DNA from 2 places in the Nocardioides palaemonis genome. Region 1 is predicted to be linked to the other one. Evidence: predicted binding sites of a transcription regulator. Region 1 holds the regulator's gene; the other holds the start of a gene.
The links. Region 1 encodes LexA, which represses DNA repair genes until DNA is damaged. Its sites were predicted from a motif close to TCGAACANNTGTTCGA; they were not measured.

Region 1 (11,302 bases):
GGTCTTCCCCTTGGTTCCACCAGCCGGGGTCGAAGCGACTGGTGGAGGCCTCACGCGTCAGTCGGAGACGACCGGGACGCGGAGCTTCTGGCCAGCGGCGAGGCTGGCGGACTCGAGGGCGTTGAGCCGCTCGATCTGGGTCATCGCGGCGCGCACGTCGCCGTCGACGGCGATGCCGGAGGCGATGTCCCAGAGGGTGTCGCCGGGGGCGACGGTGACGGTCTCGGTCGGGACCTGCTCGCCCGCCGAGTCGGTGCCGACGGCACCACCGGCGAGGGCGATCGCGACGACGAGGGTCACGAGGAGCGCGGTCAGGAAGACCACGAGCCGGCCGCGCCGCGTGAGGCGCACCGTGGAGCGGGCGCGGGCGGGAGCCGGGGTGAAGGCGGGGGAAAGGCTGAGGGTGCTCATGGTGGCCTCCTGGGGAAGATCAGCCGGGTCGGTGCGGACGAGGGAATGTCTAGTGATGACCACCGACAGTGGATCGGTGTCGAGCAGACGTTCGATCGAACACGTGTACGACGGTAGAGCACCTGTTCGAACGCGTCAAGCACCTGGACGAACAGATGTTCGACGCCATTCGTCCCGACATCGAGGGACCAACGCACCTGCCGGGGAGGGACGAGGGAGAGAAGCATCGAGGCAGGACGACACGAGAAGGAGACACGCCCATGTCCCGCAAGAAGGTCCTGGTCCTCGGAGGCAACTTCGGAGGTCTCAGCGCCGCGCTCACGGTCAAGCACGAGCTCGAGGGAGACGTCGACGTCACCGTCGTGTCGTCGTCCGACGAGTTCCTCTTCACGCCCTCCCTGATCTGGGTGCCGTTCGGCAAGCGCTCGCGCGCCGACATCACCTTCAAGGTCGGCCCCACGTTCGAGGAGCACGGCGTCGACTTCGTGCACGCCGAGGCCACCGAGATCGACCCGGTCGCCAAGCGGGTGCAGACCACCGCCGGCCCGCAGGACTACGACTACCTCGTCATCGCCACCGGCTACCGCAACCGCTTCGAGGTGATCCCCGGCCTCGGCCCCGACGGCAACGCCCACACCATCACCACGATGGAGGACGCGATCCACGCCGGTGAGGGCTGGACCCGGTTCAAGGACAACCCCGGCGACGTCGTCATCGGCGCCACCCAGGGCGCCGGCTGCTTCGGCGCGGCCTACGAGTTCCTCTTCAACACCTCCTACCAGCTGAAGAAGGCCGGCCTGAAGGACAAGGTCAAGCTCACCTACGTCAGCGCCGAGCCGTTCCTCGGCCACTTCGGCATCGGCGGGCTCCCCCACGGCGAGTCGCTGCTCGGGATGTTCCTCAAGAAGGAGGGCATCGAACCGGTCCTCAACACCGCGATGGACCACGTCGACGACGGCCGCCTCGTGCTCGCCGACGGACGGACGATCGACTTCGGCTACGCGATGATCGTGCCGCCGTTCTCCGGCCAGGACGTCGTCCAGAAGGCCGGTGAGCTGAGCGACGCCAACGGGTTCGTGACGGTCCGGGACACCTACCAGAGCGAGGCGTTCGACGACGTGTACGCGGTCGGCGTCGCCGCCGCGGTCGACGTCCCGTGGCAGACCCCGACCCCGGTCGGCATCCCGAAGACCGGCTTCCCGACCGAGCAGCAGGCCCACGTCGCGGCGCTCAACATCGCCGCCCAGGTCCGCGGCGAGGAGCCGAAGGAGCACAAGGCGTTCGGCGACATCCCGGCCGTCTGCGTCATGGACGCCGGCAACAACGGCGTCGTGATCCTGGCCGACAAGATGCTGCCGCCGCGCAAGCACGGGGTGCTGATCCCGGGCCCGCAGGCACACCTGATGAAGCTCGGCTTCGAGAAGTACTTCCTCTGGAAGATGCAGCACGGGCAGGTGCGCCTGCCCTGACCCGAGCGACCACGCCCGGTCGCGCACCGGGCACCGAGGGGACGGCCGTCCGGCCCAGAGGAGCCGGGGGCCGTCCGTAGGTTGCCCGGCGAAGAGTCAGCGCCGCCTCATCGCGCGGCGACCCTGCGCGGCGAACAGCCCGACGAGGTGCTGCGAGACGCCCGGGGCGAGCGCGGCGCTGCGCGCGACTCCCCCGCGCCAGCCCGGCACCGTACGCACCACCCGCCGCGAGCCGAGCAGCGCGACCGCCGCCTCGGCGACCTGCGACACGCTCAGGATCGCGCCACCGGAGTGCACCAGCTGGGCACCCATCCCGGCCGGGTCCTGCGCGGCGAGCATCGCGGTGTCGGCGCCGTCCGGGCACAGCGCGTGGACGCGTACGCCCCGCGGCGACTCGGCGTTGACCGACCCGCTGAGCGCCACCACTCCCGCCTTGGTGGCGCCGTAGACGGCGTAGCCCGGCGTGGGCGTGAGGCCGGCGAGCGACGCGACGTTGACCACGTCGCCGCCGCGCGGCCCGAACGCGTCCAGCGCCGCACGGGTCCCCCACATCGTGCCGAGCAGGTTGACCTCGACCAGCCGGCGCACCTGCTCGTCCGTCAGCGCCGCGAGGGTCCCGTCGTCGCCGACGCCGGCGTTGTTGAACCACGCCGCGAGCGGCGCGTGGCGCACCGCCTCGGCCGCGACCGCGCGGTGCGCGTCCGGGTCGCGTACGTCGTGGGCGAGGCCGGCGACCGCGCCGATCTCCGCGGCGGTCGCGGCGACCGCCTCGGCGTCGACATCGCTCACGACCACCCGGTGACCACGCGCGACCAGCAGCTCCGCGATGCCGCGCCCGATCCCACGCGCCCCACCCGTCACCACACAGCTCGTCGCCCCAGCACCCGTCATGGACGCGACGCTAGCGACACGCTGCTTCGAACAGGTGTTTGATCCACGGGTGCCGGGAGGTCTACGGTGGCCTCACCCGGTCCGGGCGGACGGAGCGGGGCACCATGCGGGAGGACTGAGCCAGATGGCCAAGCAGGACGACAAGAACGTCATCGAGATGCCCGACGGCCCGCCGGACGCCACCGGCCTGACCCCGCGCCAGCAGCGCGTGCTCGCCACCATCAAGGACTCGATCGAGACCAAGGGATACCCGCCCTCGATGCGCGAGATCGGCCAGGCGGTCGGCCTCACCTCGTCCTCCAGCGTCGCCCACCAGCTGCGCGTGCTCGAGGGCAAGGGCTTCCTCAAGCGCGACCCCAACCGGCCCCGCGCCCTCGAGGTGTTCCTGCCCGAGGTGATGGCGGCGCGCCGCTCGATCTCCAGCGCCGACGACTCGGGCGTCGACGAGACCGGCATCGGCGACGTCTCGCCGTCCGCGGTCAACATCCCCGTCGTCGGCCGGATCGCCGCCGGTGGCCCGATCCTCGCCGAGGAGCAGGTCACCGACGTCTTCCCGCTGCCCAAGCAGCTCGTCGGCGACGGCACCCTCTTCCTGCTCGAGGTCTCCGGCGACTCGATGGTCGACGCGGCCATCTGCAACGGCGACTACGTCGTGATCCGCCAGGAGCAGACCGCCAGCAACGGCCAGATCGTCGCCGCGATGATCGAGGGCGAGGCGACCGTCAAGACGTTCCAGCGCAAGGACGGCCACGTGTGGCTGCTCCCCCACAACACGGCGTACGACCCGATCCCGGGCGACAACGCCACCATCCTCGGCGTCGTCACCGCGGTGCTCCGCCGGGTCTGACCCTCCCCTGCGCACGGCCTCCGACGGCCCTCCACCCCACGGGGCGGAGGGCCGTTGAATGTCCACCACCGACGGGACACGATGGCGGGACAGCCAACCGTCGGGAGCGCGCATGAGCAACGTCCAGGAGTCCTACGACTACGTCATCGTCGGCGGAGGCGTCGCCGCCGCCAGCGCCGTGAAGGGGATCCGCTCGCAGGACTCCTCGGGCACGGTCGCGGTGCTCGGCTCCGAACCCCACGACCCGGTCTACCGCCCGGCGCTGTCGAAGGACCTCTGGCTCAAGGACGACGAGTCGCTCGAGGGCCAGTCGCTCGCCGGTGACCTCAACGACGACGACGGCGTCGACCTCGTCCTCGACACCACCGTCACCGAGATCGACCCGGCCGGCCACGCCGTACGCCTCGCCGACGGCACGTCGGTCGGCTACGGAAAGCTGCTGCTGGCCACGGGTGCCGAGCCCCGCACCCTCGGGCTCGGGGCCGGTCCGCGGGTCGTCTACTACCGCACGTCCGCCGACTACGAGCGGCTCCGCGCGCTCGCCACCTCCGGCAGCCACGTCGTGGTCGTCGGCGGCGGCTACATCGGCTCCGAGATCGCCGCTGCCCTCGTGCAGAACGACGTCGCGGTCACGCTGGTGCTCGACCTCGAGGACGTGCAGGAGCAGATGTTCCCCCGCGCGCTCGCCGCGAGCCTCACCAAGGACTTCGCCGAGCACGGCGTGACGATCGTCCACGGGTCGGTCAGCACCGGCGAGGAGACCGGCGACGGCGTCCGGATCCGCCTCGACGACGGCACCGACGTGGTCGCCGACGCGGCCGTGATCGGGGTCGGCGTCCAGCCGCGCACCGGGCTCGCCGAGGCCGCCGGCCTCGAGGTCGACAACGGCGTCGTGGTCGACGACCGCCTGCGCACCAGCGTCGAGGACGTGTACGCCGCGGGCGACGTCGCGTCCTACCCCGACGCCCTGCTCGGCCGCCGCCGCGTCGAGCACGTCGACCAGGCCGAGAAGTCCGGCGCGCACGCCGGCAAGGTGATGGCCGGCGCCGACGAGGCCTACGACTACACGCCGATCTTCTGGTCCGACCTCTTCGACGCCGGCTACGAGGCCGTCGGCGAGACGAAGTCGGACCTCGACATGGTCGAGGACTGGAAGGACGGCGAGCTCGGCACCGGCGTCGTCTACTACCTCAAGTCCGGCTCCGTGCGCGGCGTGCTGCTCTGGAACGTCTGGGACAGCACCGACAAGGCCCGCGAGGTGATCGCGGAGACCAAGGACGCGCCGCTGGAAGACCCGGAGAGCCTGCGGGGACGGATCTCCTTCGGCTGAGGCGCCGCTCGTCGCTGGTCGAGGAAGGCGCCCTGGCGCCTGTCACGAGACCCGGTCACGCGACGGGGTCTCGTGACACGACTTCGTCGTTCCTCGACCAGCGAGGTCTCGGTGGTTGAGGTGCGAGCGGAGCGAGCCTCGAGACCACGGACGGGTGACGGGTGACGCAGGTTTCGAGGCTCGTCGCTGGCGCTCCTCGCACCTCAACCAACGAGGCTTCGGTGGTTGAGGTGCGAGCGGAGCGAGCCTCGAAACCACGGACGGCAGTCCGGGCACGTGTAGCCTCGCGGCGATGTCCGAGCACCCCGGCGCCGCGCCGTCCCCCGAGGTCTTCCACACCCGAGCGGGCAACCGGCGCCGCCTGACGCAGGCGGCCGAGGCGGAGGTCGAGCGGCTCGCGGCGGCTGGCGAGACATCTGCCTGGCTCAGCCCGCTGGCGTACAACCTCACGGTGAGCCACAGCCACCGGTTCGTGTGGTTCCGGGTGGCGAAGGTCGCGACGCGCACCATCCGCCACCACTGCGAGAGCCACGGCGTGACGATGGACGTCGACCACGCGATGCGGGTGCGCTACCCGCTGGCGTCGTTCGCCGACTACTTCGCCTTCGCGTTCGTCCGCGACCCGCTCGACCGGTTCGTCTCCGCGTGGCGCGACAAGGTCGTGGCCAACAACTACTACCGCTTCGACGAGCAGACCCACGCGCGGATGCAGGCGATCGAGGAGTTCGCCCGGTGGACCGCCACCCACGACCTCTCCGCCGTGCCCGGCACCGACCAGCACCTCACCCTGCAGAGCCGGATGATCGACCTCAACCGGGTCGACTTCGTCGGGCGCCTCGAGACCTTCGACCGCGACTTCGCCGAGGTGTGCGAGCGGATCGGGGCGCCGGCGGTGCCGAGCGCGCCGCAGAACCAGACCGCGCCCGGCGGGCAGGACCGCCGGGCGTCCGACGAGCTCAGGGAGCTGGTGAGCCAGATGTACCGCCGCGACTACCAGGTGTTCGGCTACGAGGTGCCGGCCTGATGGGCGTCTCCCGGCCGACGTTCCCGGTGGCGCGGCTGCGCCAGGCCTACGACGTCGAGCAGGTCGACCTCGCCGTCGACCACATCCTCGAGAACCTCGCGCTCCCCCGCCCCCGCATCGACGCCGGCGACATCACCGCGATGCGCTTCACCCCGGGGCGCGGCGGCTACGACATGGCGGCCGTCGACGACTGGCTCGACGAGGTCGTCGCCGAGCTCCGGGCGCGCGGCGCAGGAGGAGCGCCCGGCCCGGCGGAGCAGCCGGCCGCGCCGCAGCCGGCGTACGCCCCGACGACCTCGACCGCGATCACCGAGGTCCGGTCGGGCAGCTCCGGCAGGACTCTCCTGGTGCTGGCCGTGCTGGTCGTGCTCGCGCTGGCGGCCTACTCGCTCTTCGGCTGACCGAGCCGCTTGAGCGCCTGGCGCACGAGCGCCGGGTCGGTGGTCGACCACATCGGCGGCAGCGACGCCTTGAGGAAGCGGCCGTAGCGGGCGGTCTCGAGGCGCGGGTCGAGGACCGCGACGATGCCGCGGTCGGTGGTGGTGCGGATCAGCCGACCGGCGCCCTGCGCCATCAGCAGCGCGGCGTGGGTGGCCGAGACCTCCATGAAGCCGTTGCCGCCGCGGTCGTCGGCGGCCTTCGCGCGCGCCGACATCAGCGGGTCGTCGGGCCGCGGGAACGGGATCCGGTCGATGATCACCAGCTGGCAGGTGTCGCCCGGGACGTCGAGCCCCTGCCACAGCGAGAGGGTGCCGAACAGACAGGTGTGCGGGTCCTCGACGAACTGCTTGGCGAGCTCGGGGAGCTGGGCGTCGCCCTGCGCGAGCGTGGTGAGGTGCGGGAGCCGCTGGCGGACCACCTCGGCGGCCGCCTCCGCGGCGCGGCGCGACGAGAACAGTCCGAGGGTGCGCCCGTCGAGCGCGTCGACGAGGTCGCAGATCTCGTCGAGCTGGGCCGGCCCGAGGCCGTCGCGGCCGGGCTGGGGCAGGTGGCGGGCGACGTAGAGGATGGACTGCTGGCCGTAGTCGAACGGCGAGCCGACGTCGATGCCCTTCCACGGCAGCGCGTCGTCGGCGTCGGTCGTGGCGATCTGGTGGCCGACCCGCTCGGTGGGCTTGAGGCCGAGCGACGTCGCGACCGCGCCGAACTCGCCGCCGAGCATGAGGGTGGCGCTGGCGAAGACGACGGTCTTGTCGGTGAGCAGCTTGTCGCGCATCGGGCCCCACACCTGGAGGGGCGCGACGTGGAGGCGGGCCGGGAACCGGTCGCGCGCCTCGCCGAGCCACAGCACGTCGCGGTCGGAGCCGGCCGCCATCCGCTCGGCGTTGACGAACACCTCCTGCACCATGCCCTTGGCCTGGGTGCGGCCGGCGTCACCCTCCCCCTCACCGCCGGACTCGCGCGGGAACGCCGACAGCGTCGCGCGGGCGGCGTCGCGCACCGCGACCAGCGCGTCGGAGAGCTGGGGCGGGACCGTGTCGATCCGCCCGGCGGGCAGCGCGGCGAACGCCTCGGCGAGCTGGGCGCCCGCGTCCTCGAGGTCGCCGGCCGGGTCGCCGCCGGCGTCGTCGGCCCAGCGGCTGGCGCGGCGGGCCGCGCGCTCGACGTCGCCCGCGCCGAGCTCGTCGGTGGCGGCCTGGGTGACGCGCGCGACGAGCTCGTGGGCCTCGTCGATGACCACCGTGTCGTAGTCGGGGATCATCGGGACGTCCTCGATCGCGTCGATCGCGAGGAGGGAGTGGTTGGTGACGACGAGGTGGCTGCGCTGGGCCTTCTCCTTGGCCAGCTCGGCGAAGCACTCCTGGCCGAACGGGCACTTGGTCGCGCCGAGGCACTCGCGGTGGTTGACCGAGACCTGGCGCCACTCGCGGTCGGTGTGGCGCGGGGCGTTGTCGCGCTCGCCGCTGCCGCCGCCCTCGGCCTCCTCCTCCGCCCACGACCGCAGCTCGAGGACCTTCTCGGCCATCGCGCCGAGCGGCACGTCGACGAGGGTGCCCTGGTCGTCGGGCACGCCGGCGCGGATGCGGTGGAGGCAGGCGTAGTTGGAGCGGCCCTTGAGCACGGCGTACGACGTGTCGATCCCGGGCACGTCCTTGACCGCCTCGACCAGGCGCGGGAGGTCGCGCTCGACGAGCTGGTGCTGGAGGGCGAGGGTCGCGGTGGCGACGACGACGCGCTTGTCGTGGAGCATCGCCGGCACGAGGTAGCCCAGCGACTTGCCGGTGCCGGTGCCGGCCTGGACGAGGAGGTGGCGACCCTCCTCCATCGCCTCGGCGACCTCGCTGGCCATCTGCACCTGGCCGTCGCGCTGCTGCCCGCCGAGCGCGGTGACCGCCTTCGCCAGGACCTCGGTGACGGGGCTGGCGGCGGTGGCGGTCTCGGGCACCAGAGAACCCTACGGGGCGCCCCCGACACCGCGGCGTACGCCATCCACAACGCGCCGCGGACGGGTGCGGGTCAGGGCTTCTTGCGGCCGATCTGGCGCTCGATGCGGCGCTCGGGCTGGCCGAGGATCCGGGCGAGGAGCTTGACCCGGTAGCGCCACGCGACGACGCCCAGGACGACGATGACGAGGAACCACAGCATGCGGCGAGCGTACGCCGTCACGGCAAGAGCGGGGTCTGGACGCGACGAGGCGCCCGCCGGGGCGGGGGCTTCGTCGGGTGGGGCGGGGCGAGGTCAGACGACCGCGCCGGAGTCCTCCGGTGCGCGGACGACCTTCTCCTTCTTGACCCGGCTCATCGGGAACCTCTCGTGGAAGTAGGTGAGCAGCGGGGTGGCGAGGAAGACCGACGAGTACGTGCCGACGATCAGGCCGACGAGCAGCGCGATCGCGAAGTCCTGCAGCGAGTCGCCGCCGAGGACGGCGAGCGCGGCGAGGATGAACATCGCGCCGAGGCCGGTGTTGACCGTGCGGGGCACGGTCTCGACGCAGGCCTTGTTGGCGATGTCGTCGAACTTCTCCTCGGGCTTGGAGCCCCACCAGCGCTCGCGGATGCGGTCGAAGACGACGACGGTGTCGTTGACCGAGAGGCCGACGATGGTCATCGCCGCGGCGAGGAAGATGCCGTCGATCGGCTTGTGGAGCCAGGCGAAGAGGCCGACGACGAGGATCACGTCGTGGGCCATCGAGACCACCGCCGAGACGCCGAAGGTCCACTTGAACCGGATCGCGAGGTAGAGCAGCTGGGCGAGGAACGCGAGCCCGAAGGCGATGAGCGCGTTGTTGCGCAGCTCCTTGCCGAGCGAGGACCCGATCGTCTGGTCGTCGACCTTGGTGACGTCGCCGCCGACCTTGGCGAGCTCCGCCTCGATCTGCTGCTCCTCGTCGTTGGTGATGCTGCCCGTCCGCACAGTGAAGGCGGTGTCGCCGGTGTCGGCGGTCTGCACGACCGCCTCGGGGAACCCTGCGTCGGAGACGGCGGCGCGGGCCTGGTCGATGGTGACGTCCTTGCTCAGCGAGTAGTCGAGCTGGCGGCCACCGGTGAACTCGACACCGAGCTGCAGGCCCTGGGTCGCGATGCCGACGACCGACAGGACGAGCGCCGCTGCCGAGATGCTGACCCAGGTCCTGCGCCGCTTCATCAGGTCGGGGTTCTTGCGGTCGAGCCAGGTCCGGACGCGGCCGATGTTGCCGAGACCGCTGACGGCCGGGCGGCGCGACACCGGGCGGTTGGCGACGGCGAGGTCGCAGAGCACCCGGGCGATGATCAGCGCCGAGACCATCGAGGCGACGACACCGATGGTCAGCGTGACGCCGAAGCCCTTGATCGGGCCGGAGCCGAGGAAGAAGAGCAGGCCCGCGGCCAGCAGGGTGGTGACGTTGGAGTCGATGATCGCGCTCCACGCCTTGTTGAAGCCGACCGCGAGCGCCCGCCGCAGACCGGCGGAGGGGTACGCGGCGTACTCCTCCCTCGCTCTCTCGAAGACCAGCACGTTGGCGTCGATCGCCATGCCGATCGCGAGCACGAAGCCGGCGAGGCCGGGCAGGGTCAGCGTGGACCCGAGCCCGACGAGCATCGCGTAGGCGAGCAGGGCGTAGGACGCGAGCGCGATGGTCGCGGCGAAGCCCACGAGCCGGTAGACGACGATGATGAACAGGCCGGTCAGGATGATGCCGATGATGCCGGCCTCGACCGAGGCGTCGATCGCCGCGGCGCCGAGCGACGGGCCGACGAGGCGGTCGGAGATCGCCTTGAGCTCCAGCGGCAGCGATCCGCCCTCGATCAGCGCGGCGAGGTCCTTGGCCTGGCTCACCGTGTAGTTGCCGGTGATCTGGGTGCCGCCGCCGCGGATGCCAACGTCGCAGCCGACGGAGGTCTGCACCTCGGGCGAGGAGATGATCTCACCGTCGAGCACGATCGCGATGCGGCGCTTCGGGTCGCCGGACGGGTTGCAGGCGGCCTTGCCGGTGATGTCGGCCCAGGTGTTGCCGCCCTTGCCGTTGAAGTCGATGGAGACGACCCACTCGACGCTCTGCTGCGGCTGCTCGGCCGCGGCGGAGGTGATCTCGTCGCCGGGGATGACCGTGGGACCGATCTCGAGGGTGTCGCCCTGGTCGGACGGCAGGACCTGGTCGCCCTTCTTGTCGGGCTTGGCGTCCGGCTCGGTGGTCTTGAGGACCTCGTGGATGGTCAGCTTGGCGGTCTGGCCGATCTTGTCCTCGGCGTCCTGCGCCTCCTTGTCGGAGGTGACACCGGGCAGCTCGACGAGGATCCGGTTCTCGCCCTGGCGCACCAGCGTCGACTCCGCGACGCCGAGCGCGTCGACGCGGCCGCGGAGCACGCTGAGCGTCTTGTCGACGTTCTCCGAGGTCGCCGGGGTCTGGTCGGTGCCCTCCGCCTGGAAGACGAACTGCGCGCCGCCCTTCAGGTCGAGACCGAGATTGGGCTTGACGTTGATCGCCAGCGCCACGCACCCGGCCAGCAGGCCGAGCACGAGGACGAAGCGGATCCACACACCACGTGACATGCGCGACATCCTCCACCACGAGACTCCGTTGCCCCGAATCAGGGCACGGAAGCGTTCAACGGCCGACCGGGCCAGTTGGTTCCGGACCCTCGACATCGCGCGCGGGCGGGTGTTGTGTGGACGGATCTGCGGCCGACCCGCGGTCGCGCTCTCGGGAGGGCACATGAGCACACGCAGGAGCACGTCCAGATCGACCCGGCTGGCCGCCGTCACGGCGCTGGTCGCCGCCGGGCTCACCGCCGGCGCGGGGGTGGCGGTGGGCAGCACGGGCAGCGCCGCGCCCGACGACGGCGCGCGCGAGGTCGCGCGGGCCTCGTCCGACGACCCCACCCAGGTGGTGATGGTGAAGGCGCCGGAGG
Region 2 (11,302 bases), 810 kb from region 1:
CGGCGTACGAGCCCAGCCCTGGGACGACGAGTGGCCCGGCGAGACGGTCGAGGCCGACGACCGGCTCTTCGTGATCATCGACGGCCAGATCTGGCACCGCCCCTACCGGATAGGTTGACCCCCATGCAGATCAGCACCACCGCCAACCCCACGCCCGTCGACGACGCCCGGCTCGCCGAGATCCTCGCCAACCCCGGCTTCGGGACCCACTTCACCGACCACATGCTCACGGTGGAGTGGACGCCCGACGCGGGCTGGCACGCCGCGCGGATCACGCCCTACGGGCCGCTGACCCTCGACCCGGCCACGGCGGTCCTGCACTACGCCCAGGAGACCTTCGAGGGGATGAAGGCCTACCGCCACGAGGACGGCTCGGTCTGGACGTTCCGTCCCGAGCAGAACGCCGCCCGCATGGTGCGGTCCTCCCAGCGCCTGGCCTTCCCCGAGCTGCCGGTCGACGACTTCGTGGCGTGCGTCGATGCGCTCGTGGAGGCCGACCAGCGCTGGGTGCCCGACAACGCCGCGTCCGGCGGCGGCGAGAAGTCGCTCTACCTGCGCCCGTTCATGTTCGCGTCCGAGACCTTCCTCGGCGTGCGCCCCGCCCAGCACGTGACGTTCATGGTGATCGCCTCGCCCGCGGGTGCGTACTTCAAGGGCGGCATCAAGCCGGTCAACCTCTGGCTGTCGGAGACCTTCACCCGCGCCGGGCGTGGCGGCATGGGCGCGGCCAAGACCGGCGGCAACTACGCCGCGTCGCTGGCCGCGCAGCGCGAGGCGATCGAGCAGGGCTGCGACCAGGTCGTCTTCCTCGACGACCAGGAGTTCCGCTACATCGAGGAGCTCGGCGGCATGAACCTGTTCTTCGTGCACCGCGACGGCCACGTCGTGACGCCCGAGACCGGGACCATCCTCGAGGGCATCACCCGCGCCTCGATCATCGAGCTCGCCGGCAAGCTCGGCCACGCGGTCGAGGAGCGCAAGGTCTCCATCGACGAGTGGCGCGACGGCGTCGCCTCCGGCGACATCACCGAGGTCTTCGCCTGCGGCACCGCCGCCGTAGTCACCCCCGTCGGCGAGCTGCGCTCCCCGAACGGCGTCACCCCGGCCCCGGCCAGCACCGACCTGACCATGCGGATCCGCGAGGCGCTCGTCGGCATGCAGTTCGGCCGCAGCGAGGACACCTTCGGCTGGATGCACAAGGTCTGCTGATCCGCCGACCTCGGCCGATCGGCCGAGGAGGACCGGCCCGCGGGCCGATCCGGTGGGCGCCGCGCACCGCGAGGCTCGTCCCCATGACGACGACCGCGCCCGCCACCGCCCAGCCGACCACCCGTCCCCGCCGGGACTGGTGGATCCCGGCGCTCCTGCTGCTGCTCGCCCTCGTGCCGTCCGCGGGCGGCGTCTTCCGGGTGATCGACCTCTCGGGCGGCCGCACCGCGGAGAACGCCCGCTTCTTCGACCTGCCGGCGCCGATCCTCGTGCACATCCTCGGGGCCACGACGTTCCTGGTCCTGGGCGCGCTGCAGGTGTGGCCGTCCTTCCGGCGCCGGCGACCGGCGTGGCACCGCTGGAGCGGCCGGGTGCTGGTGCCCGCGGGCATCGCCGGCGGCCTGAGCGGGATGTGGATGGCGGCGTTCTCCGACGTGCCGGCGCACGACAACACCGCCCTGATGTGGCTGCGGCTGCTCTTCGGCGCCGTCATGGTCGCCGGGCTGGTGCTCGGGCTGGTCGCGATCCGGCGTCGTGACGTCCGCACCCACCAGCGCTGGATGGCGCGGGCGTACGCCGTGGCGCAGGGAGCCGGCACGCAGGCGCTGTTCCTGGGACCGTGGGTCGCGGTCGTCGGCCAGCCCTCGGGCAACCCGAAGGCGGTCGTGATGGGCGCCGCCTGGGCGGTCAACCTCGCCGTCGCGGAGTGGCTGGTGCGCCGCTCCGAGCGGCGTCAGTCGAGCCGACGGGTCTGATAGGCCCAGAGCGCGAGCTCGACCCGGTTGCGCACGCCGAGCTTGACCATCAGCGACCCGAGGTGGGTCTTCACGGTGCTCAGCGAGACGTGCAGCTCGGCGGCGATCTCGTGGTTGGTCAGCCCCTGCGCGACGACGAGCAGCACGTCCTCCTCGCGCTCGGTCAGCGGCGAGCCCGGCGCGCGCGGCGCGTCGCGGGTGGCGTACGCGCGGAGCAGCCGGGTCGTCACCGACGGCGCGACGAGCGAGCCGCCGTCCGCCGCGGCCCGCACGGCGTGGGCGAGCACCTGCGGCCCGCAGTCCTTGAGCAGGAAGCCGCGCGCTCCGGCCTGGAGCGCGCCGTAGACGTACTCGTCGAGGTCGAAGGTGGTGACCACCACGACGGCCATCGGGTCGGCGACCGCTGGGCCGGCCAGCAGCCGGGTCGCCTCGATGCCGTCCATCCGCGGCATCCGGACGTCGAGCAGGCACACGTCGGGCCGCAGCCGCCGGGCCTGCTCGACGGCGTCGCGGCCGTCGACCGCCTCGGCGACGACCTCGATGTCGTCCTGGGCGCCGAGGATCGTGGCCAGCCCGGTGCGGACGATCTCCTGGTCGTCGGCGACCAGCACGCGCAGCGTCACCAGGCGTCCTCCGCCCGCTCGGGCAGCACCGCGCGGACGGTCCACCCGCCGCCGGTCGCGGGGCCGGCGACGAGGGTGCCGCCGAGCAGCGCCGCGCGCTCGGTCATGCCGACGATCCCGAAGCCCGCGCCCTGCGGGGGCCGGCCGCGGCCGTCGTCGTGCACGGTCAGCTCGACGTCGGTGCCGCGGCGGACGACCCGCACGTCCACCCGGGTCGGGTCGAGCGCGTGCCGCCGGGCGTTGGACACCGCCTCCTGCGCGATCCGGTGGAGGGCCGCTGCGGTCGTGGGGGAGAGGCCGTCGACGTCGTCGAGGCGGACGTCGACAGCCGGTCCGCCGTCGCCCGCGCCGGCCAGCCCGGCCAGGTCGTCGAGCGGGCGTTCGGGGACGTCGCCCTCCTCGCGGAGCGCGCGGACGACGGTGCGCGTCTCCGCGAGCGTCCGGCTGGCCTCCTCGTCGATGCGCCGCAGCGCCCTCTTGGCCGCCTCCGGGTCGGTGTCGGCGACCGCGAGGCCCGCCTGCGCACTGATCGCGATGGCGGTGAGGTGGTGGGCGACCGTGTCGTGCAGGTCGCGGGCCAGCCGCTCGCGCTCGTCGCGGCGTACGTCGCCGAGCTCGCGCACCTGCAGCACCGCCCGCGACCGGAAGACCGCACCGAGCGCCACCGAGGCGACGACGACGGCGAGGCCGCCGACCCGGTCGCCGGTCGAGGTCGTCTGGGTGACCAGCGCGATGCCGGCGACCGCCGCGAAGAGGCCGATCCCGACGACGGCGTCGCGCCCGCGCGCCCAGCGGGCGAGCGCGAACGGGATCATCAGGGCGGCCACCCCCGCCGTGAGGTCGGCCGGCTGCCTCCCGGAGGCGACCCCGACGGCGAGCTGGACGACCGCCATCGCCGAGAAGACCGTGATGGGCACGAGGGTGTGGGTGCGGCGCACGAGCAGCGTGGGCAGCCACACCAGGAAGGTGGCGAGCGCCACCCACCGCCAGGCTCGGTCGTCCGGGCCGACGACCGTCTCCAGGATGCCGTGGACGGCGAAGTAGACGACGAGCCCGACGTCGACCTGCGTGCGTCCGCGCGCGCCCGGAGCCGCGGGCAGGTGCCAGAGCTGGCGCAGGAAGGGAGGCACGCCTGAACCGTAGTGGCGGGCGAGGTGGTCGCGTATCGGCCGGATGACCGAGACGGGTGGGTCATCGCGCGACGTCGAGCTGCATCCTTGCTCGGAAGGCCGTGAGGCCTTGCAGGAACTCCCGCGCAGCCTCCTCGGAGACTGCGGACGGCGGAAGCGCCGAGAGCCACTCGCACAGGCGCCTTCCGTCCACGAAGTGCACCCCGTCGGCCTGGAAGCCCTCCGGCACACCGTGGCGAGCGGGTCCCCACAGGACGATGCAGGACGTCACCGACACGCTGGTGCGATTCGCTCGCCGTCGACCGTGGGCCTCGGGCTTGAGGAGCGTGCGGGCGAGCGCCTCGGTGCGGACACGCGCTCGCGCAGCCGACGCAGTCATCGCCGCCACGCTCGCGGTGGTGACCGACGTGTGGAACTTCGAGTCGAGGACGACCACGCCACCGTTGCGGGTGATGACCACGTGGTCCAGGTCGCCAGCCCGGAGCGTGATGCTGTCGACCCATCCCCAGACCAGCTTCTTCTTCCTCGCAGCCTCCAGCTCCGAGCGGGTGTTGTCCTCGCCCCAGCTCCCACGCAGGTGGTGGATCGCGCGCGGCTCGTGGGCGAGGACGGCCGTGTTGAGGAGGTGGAGGAAGGCGGCTGCCACCGCTGCGTGTGCGAGTCCGATCGCGTACCAGGCGGCTGAGCTCCCGAACCGCACGGCAGCCCATGAGGTGAGCAGCACGAACACAGAGAGGGCCGAGACCACCAGCAGGACGGGGACTGGGTTGCGTCTGAGCCACGATCGACGCAACCGGCCGAGCTCGCGCTTCGGATAGGACGTGGTTCCGCCCATCGATCCCCCGATCAGTCGTCTGCCGACCGATCTCACCACGCATCCAGCTCAGCCGGACGGAATTGACCCAACTCGAGTCTCCTCACGTCCGCCTGGCGAACCTGACGTCGCCGTTGGCAAGCCTCTCGGTCGAGAAGGCGGGGTCGTGGGCGCGATGGTGGTGGTGGGAGCAGAGCAGGACGCCGTTGGCGAGGTCGGTGGGGCCGTCGGCCGACCACGGCACCCAGTGGTGGGCCTCGGACCACGTGCCGGGGATGTCGCAGCCCTCGGCCCGGCAGGTGCGGTCGCGCAGCAGCAGCGCGCGGCGCTGGGCGGCGGTGAAGAGGCGCTGCGCGCGGCCGAGGTCGAGGACCTCGGAGGCGCCGCCGAGCACGGCGGGGAGGATCCGGGCGTTGCAGGCGAGCCGCCGGACCTCGCCCGCGCTCAGGTGCTCGCCCGCGCACGGGTCGTGGTGGGCGTCGCTCGGAACTGTCCCGGCGCCGAGCAGGTCACCGGCACCGATCCCGGACCTGAGCGCGTCGAGGTCGATGGTGATGACGATCGTGGTCGCGTCGCCGCCGTGGACCGGGAGCCGACCGGGGTCCAGGCACTCGAGCAGCTGGCAGAACGCCTCGCCGAGCCGCCGGGGGTAGGGGAGGCGGGCGACCGGGTCGTGCGCGGTCGCCCCGTCGTCGGGGTCGGGGTCGACGCGGGGGTCGCGGTCGACGCCCGCAGCGCCGAAGGGGGAGTCGTCGCAGCGCGGGTTGGCGAAGGCCTCGAGGTAGTGGGCGAGCCGCGTGGCAATGGCGTCGGGAAGCAGCGCCGACAGGCGGGTCGTGCCGTCGCCCTGGCGGCGCAGCGAGACGCGGGTGCGGCGTCGCGCCTCCTGCTCCTGCGCGGCGAGGCGCTGCGCCTCGGCCTCGTCGGCGACGTGCGGGGCCACGACCGACAGGATGTGGCGCCCGATGCGGGCGAGCTGCTTCGGGGCGAAGCGCGCCGCGTGTCCCACCAGGACCCGCTCCGCCTCGTCGACGACCTCCGCGGGCACCACGGCTGGCAGGTCCTCGAGGGCGCGGACGACGACGCGCGCCTGCGCCGGCGTCACGTCGCCCGCCCGCAGGGCAGCGCCCGCCTCGGGGCGACCGCGGTCGAGGGCGGTGGCGAGCCGCAGGTCGGCGCGCGCGTCCTCCGGGCGGAGGCGGGTCTCGTGGGCCAGCCAGTCCGCCGCGTCGCGCGCGCCGGTCTCCGCGGCGACGTCGGCGGCGTCGGCCATGACACGCAGGCGCAGCTCGGTGACGCGCGACTCGAGCCGCACGAGCTCACGCAGGGCGTCGGCCTTCTCGGTCGTCGACATGAACGTCGGGTTGGCGTCGACGACCGCTTTGAGCGCGTCGTCGATGAGGCCCGCGGTGGTGATGATCGGGTGGGTCACTGCGGCCTCCTCTCGACGACGGTCGATCGTGCGCGTGCACGGTCGAATCACGGTCGTCGCTCCTGGAGGCCCCCAGCTGGGGAGGCAATTACATGACCCTCGCGGCTCGCCTCCCCCCACCCCGGCATTCGACTACCCGGAAGTCTCGGAGACGTGAGGACCACGCTACGCCACTCACACACTTTTCGCAAGGGTGTTCGTAGCCTGTGCAGAGAGTGGCGCAGGCCAACGAGGCCCACGAGGCCCACGCTCGCGTCGCGATGACCGCTGCCGACCTAACCCTGGCGCCAGGGCGTCAGGTCGAGGCCCGGGTAGCGCTGCGCGACGCCCTCGAGCGTCTCGTCCGTCCAGTACGCGTGCCCCGGCTCGGGGAACCCGAGGAGAGCCAGCTCGCGGGGACCGGCCTGGTCGACGAAGGCGTACCAGTGGTCGTCGTGGCTGCGGTCGGCCCAGGCGTGGCGCTGCGCCCACTCCGCGGCAGCGGGCCGATAGCTGACGTGCATGGTGAACCGCGCGCCCCGGGGCTGCGTGATCGCCGATCCGCGGTGCACGGTCTGCGGCTGGAACGCCACGACCGTCCCGGGCGGCCCGGTCGCCGGGACCTCGAGCTCGTAGAGGTCCGGCCGTCCCGTCGAGACGAAGGCGTCGGCGTCGGCGTCGGCGTCGGCAGGGTCGGAGCGCGGGAAGAAGTTCGGCCGCGCCGGGAGCGCGTCGGTGACCTCCGAGCGGCGCACCATCCGCGGCGCCCCGAGCTCGACGGTCACCTCCGAGAGGAAGACGAAGACCTCGAGCTGGCGGAACTGCGGTGCGCTCGACGGCGTGAGGATCGTGTGGTTGAGGTAGTCGCGGTGCAGGTCCTGGTCGTAGTCGGCCGCACCCTCGTACTTCCCCCAGGCCTCGGCCGAGTAGAGGCGGACGTCCGGGGTGGCGAGCAGGGTCGTCGCGAGCTCGCGCATCGCCTCGCTGACGGGCACCCGGCTGACCGCGAGGCTGGCGAACGGGAAGGCGTCGATGCCGTCGAACCCGTCGCCGACGAAGCGCGCGTTGCGCTCCGGGTCGACGCCGTCGTGGAAGTCGTCCGCCGACGGGAAGAGGTCGCCGAGCCCGGCGACGGCCGGCTCGAGGACCTCGGGCGGGAGGTACGCCGGCAGCACCACGTAGCCGTCGTCGATCCAGGTCTGCCGCGCGCGGTCGAGGTCCATGCGTCGGTTCTACGCGCGCGGCGCGGGCGTGCGCACCCGAATTGTGGCCGTCGTCCTTGACAGGCAAGTGAGCACTTGCCTAACGTTCCGGCGTGGCCGACATCTACAAGGCGCTCGCCGACGGCACGCGCCGGGCCCTGCTCGACGAGCTGGTCGAGCGCGACGAGCAGACGCTGTTCGAGCTCTGCTCCCGCCTGGCGATGAAGCACGACCTGACCCCGACGCGCCAGGCGGTGTCGCAGCACCTCGACGTCCTCGAGTCGGCAGGGCTCGTCACGGTGGAGCGACGGGGTCGCTACAAGCTCCACACCATCGACACCACCCCGCTCGCCGAGATCGCCGAGCGGTGGCCCACCCGGAAGGCAGGCACGTGAAGCTCCAGACCATCAGCATCTTCGTCGACGACCAGCAGCAGGCGCTCGACTTCTACGCCGGCACCCTCGGCTTCGAGGTCACCGCGGACGTCCCGCTGGGTGAGCACCGCTGGCTCACGGTCCGGCTGGGGGACAGCGACGCCGCCACCGAGGTCTCGCTCGAGCCCAAGGGCCACCCCGCGGTGGCGCCGTTCACCGACGCGCTCGCCGCCGACGGCATCCCCTGGTGCGTGCTCGGGGTCGACGACATCGACGCCGAGCACCAGCGCCTCACCGCGCTCGGCGTCACCTTCACCCAGCCGCCGACCGACGTGGGCCCGGTCATCGTCGCGGTCCTCGACGACACGTGCGGCAACCTGCTCCAGCTGGCGCAGCGCACCGGCTGACCGGGCCAGGTCAGGTCGCCCGCTGGGAGCTCCCTGCCACCCCTGCGGCGATCAGCCCCTGCCCGGCCGTGTAGGTCGCCATCACGAACGCGTCGATCGCCGGCCGTGGTCGCGCCAGCACGAACGCCTGGGTCGCGAGCACGGTGTCCGAGACCACGAAGAGCGCGGTGCCGGCCCGCAGCGCCCGCTGCGAGGAGCGGGGGAGCGACCGGTCGACCAGCCGGGACGCGGCGAACATCGCGCTGAGGACCGTGGCGTACGCCGTGACCGGCGCGCGCAGCGACGGGTCCTGCCGCCCGGCCGCGAGTCCCATCACCGGCGCCGCGGCGGCCCACAGCGCGAGCGGGAGCCGGAGGTCGGACCAGCCAGGCTCGGGGTCGCGCACCGAGAGGAAGCCGGCGACGTAGGCCACGTGCGCGCCGAAGAACGACCCGACGCCGGCGAGGAACGCCCGCTCGCCGTCGCCGAGCAGGGCGACGTCGCCGCCCCACGACAGCCACTGCGCGGCCGTCGTCCTCCGCGCCAGCTGCGAGCCGTCGGCGTGCTCGGCGGACGCCCACGCCAGCGCAGGCATCAGCGCGGGCTTGAGGACGTACCTCAGGCGTCGCGCGGTCGGCCCGCGGCCGGCGGCGATGGTGTCGGCCACGGCGAGGGCGACGTAGGCGGCGGGGCGGACGAGGGCGCGGGCGCTGGGCACGGCGCCATCATGGGGCCGGACGCGGCGCGGGGCCAGACGCGCGGGTGCGGGGGATGCCGCAGCCGCGCCCGTACCATCGTCCCGTGACGACGTCCCCGAAGGCGCCGCCGCCCGGTCTGACCGTCGGCGGCTACGCGCTGCGCGCCCGCCTCGGCGAGGGCGGCATGGGCGTGGTCCACCTCGGCCAGAAGCCGGGGGAGCGACCGGTCGCGATCAAGGTGCTGCGCCCGCACGTGGTCGGCGACGACGAGGCGCGCCGTCGGCTGGCCCGCGAGGTGAGCTCGCTGAGCCGGATCCGCAGCCGCCGGATCGCGGAGATCGTCGACGCCGACCCGTGGGGCGAGATCCCGTTCGTCGCCACCCGCTACGTCCCGGGGCTCTCGCTGCACGACCACGTGCAGGAGGAGGGTCCGCTCGAGGGCGACGACCTGCTGTGGTTCGCCGACTGCCTCGCCGAGGCGCTGGACGCGGTCCACTCCGTCGGCGTCCTGCACCGCGACATCAAGCCGTCCAACGTGATCATGGAGGGCCGCACGCCGATCCTGATCGACTTCGGGCTGGCCCGCGTCGCGGAGGACTCGCGCATCACCATGAACGGCTGGCTGCTCGGCACGCCGGGCTACCTCGCTCCCGAGATCCTCCACGGCGAGGACGCCACCGCCGCGTCCGACGTGCACGCCTGGGCCGCCACGGTGGCCTACGCCGGCACCGGTCGCGCACCGTTCGGCCGGGGCCCGTCGGTGGCGATCATGGACCGCGTCCGCCGCGGCGAGCACGACCTGTCCGACCTCGACCCGGTCGTCCTGCCGCTCGTCGAGGACGCCCTCGCGCCCGACGCGGCCGACCGGCCGACGCTCGACGAGGTCCGCGACTGGCTCGACGAGCTGCGCCACGGCGACGCGCCGCGACCCCCGCGCACCGCGGCCCACCCGGTGACGCTGCCCTACGTCGCGGCCGCCCACCAGGCCGCCGCCGCGCCCACCGACGTCGCCACCCGCGCTCCCGGCGCCTCCACGCCGGTCCCGCCCGTCGTGCCTGCGGCGCCGCCCGGGGTCGTGGACGAGCCGGTGCACTGGTCGTCGGACTGGGACGAGCCGGACGTCCGGGACGACCCCTACGGTCCGCCCACCCAGGGGTGGGGCGAGGCCGGCACGCTGCCGCACCGGCAGACCCGCGTGCTGCCCGACGGCTCGACCGAGTGGGTCACCGACTACGGCGCACCGGAACCGGTCCCGGCCGGGGAGCGGCTGCGCCGCGGGCTGTCGCTGCTCGCGCTCGGCGGCGTGGTCGCCGGCGGCATCACCTACGCCCCCTACGTCGCGCTCGCGGTGCTGTTCGTCACCGCGTGGCTGCTGCGCAGCGGCTCGCTGGCGGCGAGCTCGGTCGGCAACCGGCGCAGCCGGCGCGGGGCGAAGTGGTACGACGGCATCCAGCTGCTGCTCGCGGCGCCCTGGCACGTCGTCGCCGGCCTCGGCGGCACGGTGCTGCTCCTCTTCTGGTGCGTCGGCATCACCGCGGCCGTCGGCCTGATCTGCTTCGCCGCGTCGGTCTCGCTGACCACCTCGCTCGGCGTCGTCGGTGCGGCCTTCGCGGTCGGGCTGTGGTGGGGGCCGGGCTCGGAGCGGCTGCGCTCACCGGTCCACCGGGTCGTCGACCCGCTCGCGCGGCGTGGCGTGGCCTGGCTGCTGGTCACGCTGCTCGTCGGCGCCCTCGGCTCCGGGCTGGCCGCGGCGGCCGCGGCGCAGGGACCGCGCTGGACGCCGTACGACGACGCGCCGCTCTCCGACGTCCAGCTGCCGCGCTGGTTCTGATCGGTCAGGGCTGGCGCCTGCCCGCGCACGCGATGCAGGTCCGCGCCGCCGGCAGCGCGTCGAGGCGCGTGTCGCCGATCGGCCGGCCGCACGCCTCGCACGTGCCGTAGGTGCCGGCGTCGACGCGGTCGAGCGCGGCGTCGAGCTCGGCGAGGTGGTGGCGCACCTGCGTGACGATCGCGCCGATCTGGGAGCGCTCGAAGGCGATCGTGTGGCCCTCGGGGTCGTGCTCGTCGTCGGCGTTGGAGTCCAGTGACGCGGCGACCACGGCGTCGAAGTCGCCGGTCAGGCTCGCCAGCCGGGCGAGCGCGTCGTCGCGCTCGGCACGCAGCCGCTCGCGCGCCGACTCGGGGTCGCGGGTGTCCACGACACCATCATGGGGCGGCCCACCGACAGTGGACCGTCCCACGGGCACGACGCGCCCGGCCTCAGGCCGGGTCGGACGCGAGGTGCGGGTAGTAGTCGCGGCTGCGACCGTCGCGGTCGAGCAGCGTCGCCAGCCGCAGGCCGGCCGCCTCGACGGTCTTCGAGCTGACCCACGCGAGAGCGATCGTCGGGATCGCGACCAGCACCGCGAGAGCGAGGAACGCCGGTCCCTGCTGCGGCTCCGGCGCCAGGCCGAGGTGCTTGACCAGGCGCAGCACCGGCTCGTGGATCAGGTAGATGCCGTAGCCGAGGCCACCGAGCCACGCGAGCGTCGGCTCGCTCAGCACGCGCGCCCACGGGCCGCGGTGCAGGACGATCGCGGCGAGCGCGACGCCCAGCGCGACGGCGTACATCGTCGGCCACCAGTGCGTGACCGCGGTCTCCGGGCGGGCGACGACCAGCGCGAGCAGCGCGGCGATGCCAACCGACGCCGTCATCCGGCG

Region 2: a site for LexA is predicted at 6,149-6,164, ahead of KDN32_RS06200 (HNH endonuclease signature motif containing protein). Genes of this name have one in related genera too.

What each region holds. Positions count from the first base shown of each region.
Region 1 covers NZ_JAGVQR010000001.1:456,789-468,090, reverse strand. Annotated here, with positions in the region: gene KDN32_RS02270 (LysM peptidoglycan-binding domain-containing protein) at 58-411, opposite strand; gene KDN32_RS02265 (NAD(P)/FAD-dependent oxidoreductase) at 672-1,880, shown strand; gene KDN32_RS02260 (SDR family NAD(P)-dependent oxidoreductase) at 1,977-2,771, opposite strand; gene lexA (transcriptional repressor LexA) at 2,896-3,618, shown strand; gene KDN32_RS02250 (NAD(P)/FAD-dependent oxidoreductase) at 3,731-4,948, shown strand; gene KDN32_RS02245 (sulfotransferase family protein) at 5,241-5,972, shown strand; gene KDN32_RS02240 (DivIVA domain-containing protein) at 5,972-6,373, shown strand; gene KDN32_RS02235 (ATP-dependent DNA helicase) at 6,355-8,361, opposite strand; gene KDN32_RS22775 (hypothetical protein) at 8,430-8,558, opposite strand; gene secD (protein translocase subunit SecD) at 8,652-10,943, opposite strand; gene KDN32_RS02225 (M14 family zinc carboxypeptidase) at 11,107-11,302, shown strand, end outside.
Region 2 covers NZ_JAGVQR010000001.1:1,268,550-1,279,851, forward strand. Annotated here, with positions in the region: gene KDN32_RS06170 (hypothetical protein) at 1-118, shown strand, start outside; gene KDN32_RS06175 (branched-chain amino acid aminotransferase) at 124-1,209, shown strand; gene KDN32_RS06180 (DUF2306 domain-containing protein) at 1,293-1,964, shown strand; gene KDN32_RS06185 (response regulator) at 1,943-2,587, opposite strand; gene KDN32_RS06190 (sensor histidine kinase) at 2,584-3,717, opposite strand; gene KDN32_RS06195 (NERD domain-containing protein) at 3,779-4,363, opposite strand; gene KDN32_RS06200 (HNH endonuclease signature motif containing protein) at 4,635-5,963, opposite strand; gene KDN32_RS06205 (phytanoyl-CoA dioxygenase family protein) at 6,239-7,165, opposite strand; gene KDN32_RS06210 (ArsR/SmtB family transcription factor) at 7,258-7,539, shown strand; gene KDN32_RS06215 (VOC family protein) at 7,536-7,925, shown strand; gene KDN32_RS06220 (lysoplasmalogenase) at 7,936-8,622, opposite strand; gene KDN32_RS06225 (serine/threonine protein kinase) at 8,706-10,433, shown strand; gene KDN32_RS06230 (TraR/DksA family transcriptional regulator) at 10,438-10,800, opposite strand; gene KDN32_RS06235 (acyltransferase family protein) at 10,862-11,302, opposite strand, start outside.